2 regions of the Pseudoalteromonas sp. 2CM37A genome follow, and region 1 is predicted to be linked to the other one. Evidence: predicted binding sites of a transcription regulator. Region 1 holds the regulator's gene; the other holds the start of a gene.

Evidence for each region. Region 1 encodes NrdR, which represses ribonucleotide reductase genes. Its sites were predicted from a motif close to AAACACNANATNTNGTGTTT; they were not measured.
Region 2: a site for NrdR is predicted at 1,648-1,667, ahead of nrdA (class 1a ribonucleoside-diphosphate reductase subunit alpha). Genes of this name have one in related genera too.

The regions. Positions count from the first base shown of each region.
Region 1 is NZ_JALNTJ010000011.1:22,074-25,499, forward strand. It holds gene MTF68_RS17460 (riboflavin synthase) at 1-52, opposite strand, end outside; gene ribD (bifunctional diaminohydroxyphosphoribosylaminopyrimidine deaminase/5-amino-6-(5-phosphoribosylamino)uracil reductase RibD) at 69-1,202, opposite strand; gene nrdR (transcriptional regulator NrdR) at 1,205-1,654, opposite strand; gene glyA (serine hydroxymethyltransferase) at 2,020-3,276, opposite strand.
Region 2 is NZ_JALNTJ010000001.1:315,986-319,411, forward strand. It holds gene nrdA (class 1a ribonucleoside-diphosphate reductase subunit alpha) at 1-1,524, opposite strand, end outside; gene MTF68_RS01380 (HAD-IA family hydrolase) at 1,937-2,617, opposite strand; gene ubiG (bifunctional 2-polyprenyl-6-hydroxyphenol methylase/3-demethylubiquinol 3-O-methyltransferase UbiG) at 2,617-3,327, opposite strand.

The DNA.
Region 1 (3,426 bases):
TTTTTTGTAATAGCGCAATTTTGCCTGTGGCTTCAATTATTCCAGTAAACATAGCCCTACTCTTTTAATTAAGTGATTGGAATGTGTTTTGTGGCGGTTATACGTAAATCATCGCCTATTTTCACACACTCTTTAAACGTCAAATTAACGGTGTTTTGCATATCTGTCAGCGGTGCAAAATTAACTAAGCTTTTTGCATCGCACCCCATTAGTTTAGGCGCTAAATAAAATATATATTCGTCTATTAAATTAAGCTCTGTCATTTTACCGGCAAGTGTAGCACCCGCTTCTAAATAAACATGATTAAATTGCAGCTTAGCAAGGTGCGCTAAAACAGACGTTAAATTAACTTTGTTATTTTGCTGTGGTACTTCTATATGCCTTACAAAATGCGGCCACTGCGTTGATTTATCAACCTTGGTAGTAAAAATTATTATTTCACTTTCAATATTAAATACTGCCAGCTCTGGTGTAAGCCTATTTTGTGAGTCAATTATAACACGCACCGGTTGGCGTAGGGGTAATTCAGTAGGCAAAGCCTGTGGCAACTCGCTTAACCTCACATTGAGCTTAGCATCATCGGTAATAACCGTATCGGCGCCCGTTAAAATAGCGCAGCTTTGTGCTCGGTGTAATTGTACATCTTGTCGCGCAGCGCTTCCGGTGATCCACTTACTTTGGCCATTTTTTAGCGCGGTTTTACCATCAATGCTGGCCGCCATTTTACACGTAACATACGGAAGTCCCTGCTCCATACGCTTAAAAAAACCTAAATTAAGTGCCCGCGCTTGCTGCTCTAAAAGCCCAAATGCAACCTCAATACCGGCATCGCTGAGTATTTTAAGCCCTTTACCTACGACTTGTGGGTTGGTGTCGACCATAGCTGCAATAACTTTTACTACACCTGCCGCTTTTAAGCCCTCTGCACACGGCGGAGTGCGTCCGTAATGGCTACACGGTTCAAGCGTAACATACGCAGTCGCACCTTTTGCGTTTTCACCTGCTACAGCAAGGGCATTAACCTCAGCATGCCCCTGCCCAGCTAATTGATGAAACCCTTCACCAATTATGTGGTTATCTTTAACTAAAACACACCCTACATTAGGATTGGGGGTGGTTGTAAATCGCCCTTTTTTTGCAAGCTCGATGGCACGTGCCATGTACATTTCATCTTGCGCAGTAAAGGTTGTTTGGTTTTGCATTATTACTCCCCTAAACGGGCAATTTCTTCACCAAATTCGCGTATATCTTCAAACGAGCGATACACAGAGGCAAACCGCACATAGGCTACTTTATCCAGTTTTTTAAGCGCCTCCATTATGCACTCACCCACTAGGTGACTTGATATTTCTCGCTCGCCGGTAGCACGCAACTGCGATTTAATAATATTAACCACTTCATCCACTTGCTCTGTACTAACAGGGCGTTTTTCTAGGGCGCGATTAAGGCCATTGAGTAGTTTATCTTCATTAAAGGGCTCTCGGCTGCCATCTTGCTTAATCACACGTGGCATAACTAACTCGGCGCCTTCAAAGGTAGTAAATCGCTCGTGACACTCGTTACATTCACGACGACGGCGAACTTGGTGGCCTCCGCCGACTAGGCGAGAATCAATAACTTTAGTATCTTTTGCGGTACAAAATGGGCAATGCATAACTCGGTACTTCCGTTTTAAAACAAAAAAGGCCGCTATTTAGCGGCCTTTTATCTTAGCAAAAAAATAGGGCCTGTTGGCCTTTCAGGATTAAATTTGTTCTATCTAGGGGTGATTTGATCGCGGCGCGAGGTTTGTAACCTAGTGGGCTAAGTAAAAACCGAGCAACAAAGAGTAAATCACCCCTAGGACGAACCCGAGGGCAGTGCATGTTTGGCATTTATGCTGCGTTATCGCCTATTTGTGTGGAGTAACCACACTACATAGACTCTGCCTTGCCTAAAAACCAAACATACCACTGCAAATTAAACCTCGAAAGGTAAACAGGCCCCTTGTTGTGATCTAAATTACTGCTGCTTATGCAATTAAGCGTATACAGGTAGTTTTGCACAAATTGCTTTAACTTTTTCTTTAACTTGCGCTTGTACTGACTCATCGTTGATGTTGTCTAATACGTCACAAATCCAGCCAGCAAGTTCTTTCGATTCAGCTTCTTTAAAGCCACGACGCGTAATTGCAGGTGAACCAATACGTAAACCAGAAGTAACAAACGGTGAGCGAGGATCGTTTGGTACAGAGTTTTTGTTCACAGTAATGTTTGCATTGCCAAGCGCTGCGTCGGCATCTTTACCTGTGATATCTTTATCGATTAAATCAAGTAAGAATAAGTGGTTTTCTGTTTTATCAGATACGATTTTGTAACCGCGCTCTTGCATAACAGCAACCATAGCTTGAGCATTTTTAACTACTTGTGCTTGGTATGTTTTAAATTCTGGTTGTAGAGCTTCTTTAAATGCCACTGCTTTTGCAGCAATAATGTGACATAAAGGACCACCTTGGCCACCTGGGAACACAGCGCTGTTAAGCTTTTTGTAAATTGCTTCGTCGCCACAAGCAGAAATAATTAAACCACCACGAGGGCCTGCTAATGTTTTGTGTGTTGTTGTTGTTACAACATGCGCGTGAGGTACTGGGCTTGGGTAAACACCCGCCGCAATTAAACCAGCAACGTGAGCCATATCAACGAATAAGTAAGCACCTACTTTATCAGCAATCTCACGGAATTTAGCCCAATCAACAATACCTGAGTACGCAGAAAAACCACCAATAATCATTTTTGGTTTGTGCTCAAGTGCTAGCGCTTCTACCTGTGCGTAGTCAATTTCGCCAGTTGCTTCGTCTAGCCCGTACTGGATTGCATTGTATAGCTTACCTGAGAAGCTTACGTGTGAACCGTGCGTTAAGTGACCACCATGAGCTAAGCTCATACCAAGTACAGTGTCGCCCGCTTCTAATAATGCTAAGAAAACAGCTGCATTTGCTTGAGAACCCGCATGTGGCTGAACGTTTGCATAGTCAGAACCAAATAGCTCGTTAGCACGATCAATTGCAAGTTGTTCAACAACGTCTACGTGCTCACAACCGCCATAGTAACGTTTGCCCGGGTAACCTTCTGCGTATTTGTTTGTAAGCTGTGAACCCTGTGCTTCTAGTACGCGTGGGCTACAGTAGTTTTCTGATGCGATTAATTCAATGTGCTCTTCTTGGCGAGCAGTTTCTTTGTTTATCGCGTCAAATAACTCTGGATCAAAATCCGAAATATTCATGCTACGTTCTAACATTGGGGTCTCCTAGGGCAACGTGTATGGTGTTTTTTAGAGGCTTTATTGTACGCTTTAAACGACTCTTTGCCTACGCTCTTAAGTTGAGGATATTTAAACAGGGATTGAATCTATTTCACAGCGTTTTTAAGATGATATTTTTTTATAAAT
Region 2 (3,426 bases), on a different contig from region 1:
CATAGTGGCATTACGTGCAGCCGGTACTGGGTAGTCTTGGAAATCAAGTAGGTTATCAAGTGCACGTACTGCAAGCTCTGCAAGCTCTTCAAGTTCATCAAGTGACTCAATAGCGCCTAGGTTAAATGCAGATAGCGTACAAAGTGCAATTTCGCCTTCTTCATCGTTTACGTTATTTAACGGCTTAGTTGGCAATGCAATTTCTAAACATAAGTTAGATTGGCGAATTGGCGCAACTTTAGAAATAAACGGGCTGTGCGTATTACAGTGATCCACGTTTTGTAAATAAATACGACCTGTGCTGGCACGCTCTTGTGCGAACATTGAGAAAAGCTCAATCGCTTTAATACGCTTTTTACGAATAGACTCGTCTTGCTCGTATTTTACGTATAACGCGTCAAACTCGTCTTGGTCTTCAAAGAATGCATCGTAAAGGCCAGGCACATCTGATGGGCTAAATAATGTAATGTAGTCGTCTTTAATTAAACGAGAATACATTAGTTTATTAAACTGTACGCCGTAATCTAAATGACGAACACGGTTATCATCAACACCACGGTTATTTTTAAGTACTAGTAGGTTTTCTACTTCTAAATGCCAAAGCGGGTAGAATAACGTTGCAGCACCGCCACGTACACCACCTTGCGAGCAGCTTTTAACTGCTGTTTGAAAGTGCTTATAAAAAGGAATACAACCTGTGTGGTACGCCTCGCCATTACGGATATGGCTACCTAAAGCACGAATACGGCCGGCGTTAATACCAATACCTGCACGTTGTGAAACGTACTTAACAATGGCAGATGATGTGGCGTTAATTGAATCAAGGCTGTCTCCACATTCAATAAGTACACACGAGCTAAACTGACGCGTAGGGGTACGCACACCCGACATAATTGGCGTAGGTAAAGAGATTTTAAACGTTGATACTGCATCGTAAAAACGTTTGATGTAGTCAGTACGTGTTTCGCGCGGGTAGTCAGAAAATAAACTCGCAGCCACTAAGATATATAAAAACTGGGCGCTTTCGTAAATCTCACCCGTTACGCGGTTTTGTACTAGGTATTTACCTTCAAGCTGCTTTACTGCTGCGTAGCTAAAGTTAAGATCGCGCGAATGATCAAGATAAGCATCTAGCTCGTCAAGCTCTTGCTCTGTGTAATCAACAAGTAAGTGAGCGTCGTAGCGTTTGTCTTCAACCATTTTTGTAACATGGTCAAATAAACGTGGTGGCTCAAACTGGCCATACGCTTTTTTACGTAAGTGGAATACAGCTAAGCGGGCAGCTAAGTACTGGTAGTCAGGCGACTCTTTTGAAATTTGATCGGCTGCTGCTTTAATGATGGTTTCGTGAATGTCTTTTGTACGAATACCGTCGTAAAATTGAATGTGTGACTTTAATTCAACCTGTGAAACCGATACGTTGTTTAAACCTTCGGCGGCCCATTCAATAACGCGATGGATCTTATCAAGATCTAAAGGCTCTTTACGCCCGTCACGCTTGCTTACAGATAACTGTTGGTTCATAGCTTTGCCTGTATTCCTTGGGAATTGTGTATTTTGACCAATGCTTTATACCTCGCTAAAGCAAGGTACGTATTCATTTATTATAAGTTTCACCGTATTGGCGAATTTAATTGAATAACATTTGGCCACAATATCTGGTGTTGTTCAATTTAGAGATCACAAGATAGTGTGGTCTGAGCTGATTTGCAAGGGACATAATTGCCCCTATTTGTGGATAACTTTGGGATAACGTATTTGTGTTAGTAGTCACTCACCTTCGAACAATCATTTAAGTTGAAATAGCTAAAAATCAACTAATGATCTGCTAAATTTATGCATTTTGAAAATAAATTTCGACTGCTTTTTTTATCATCAAGCTTTGCATAAAAACTAACACAATCACAATATATAGTGTTTAAAAATTTACATGGCACTATATATGGTTAAAAGCATCAATAGGGCTGTGCCAGTTAAAATCGGCTTCCCAGCCCTTGGCCTCATCAATACTTGGTATATAGCCCCAAAGCGCTGTTGCTGTGTGCATACCTGCGGCTTTACCTGCTTCTATATCACGTTGAGCATCACCTATGTATAAGCAACGTTTAGGATCTACGTTCATCAGTTTTGTACAGTGTAGTAAGGGTAAAGGTGATGGTTTAGCCTCGGTGAGGGTATCGCCACTGATCACAACGTGTGCATTTTTTAAAGCGGGTATAGCAGCCACTAATGGATCGGTTAAAAACCCGGGCTTATTAGTCATTATTCCCCATTTTATACCTTGGTTATCAAGGGTTATGAGTAATGATTCTATGCCTTCAAAGCAGCGGGTGTGTGTCGCTAGGTTTTGGCTGTAGTGGCTGACTAATTGTTTTATACGTTCAGTTTGTGGTTGCGATGCCCATTGCGCTTTAAAGCCAAGTTCAAGTAGTGCGCCGGCGCCATTAGACGCTACTTTTCTATACGCCTCAGGCGTAACTTGCGCAACACCTTCACTTTTAAGTACAGCATTTAAAGCAGCACCTAAATCGTCTGCTGTATCAAGCAAGGTGCCATCTAAATCAAATAAGAAAGCGTCGTACTCAAAAGGAGTTAAGGGGGTATGAGAGCTAGCCATTATGCTAACTTCTCAAAATGAAGAATGTAATTAACACTCACATCTGTATTTAATGAATACTGCTTAGAAAGCGGGTTGTAGCCCAGGCCAGCACTGGCACGTACTTTTAAACCGGCTTGTTCAGCCCATGCAATAAGTTGTGCAGGTTTGATAAATTTGTTGTGATCGTGTGTGCCCTCAGGCACCATTTTTAACAGCTTTTCAGCACCTACAATAGCAAACAAGTAAGCTTTAGGCGTTTTATTTAGGGTTGAGAAAAACACATCAGCCCCCGGCTTGGCAAGCTCTGCGACTGCATGAATAATAGAAGCAGGGTCAGGTACATGCTCTAGCATTTCCATACAGGTTATTACATCAAAGCGAGCAGGGTGCTGGGTTGCAAATTCTTCTGCAGGTACTTTTATATAGTCAACATTTACACCGGTTTCTAGGCTATGAAGCTTTGCTACGGTGAGTGGCTCTTGGCCCATGTCTATACCGGTTACGTGTGCGCCCATGCGTGCCATGCTTTCGCTAAGAATGCCGCCACCACAGCCTACATCGAGTGTTTCTTTATCAAATAAACCTTGGGTTTTGTTAGCCACAAAGTCTAATCGTAATGGGTTAATTTCGTGAAGAGGTTTAAACTCTCCGTCTTGGTCCCACCATCGCTCTGCAATGGCTTCAAATTTTGCTATTTCTGCGTTATCTACATTTTGATGTTCGGTCATAAAATACTTCCTCGTCAATCTGAGGCCATTATATAGGGCTAAATTGATAAATCGCAAAGTTTTGCGCCTGTAAATTTAAATTAATTGTGATAGCATGGT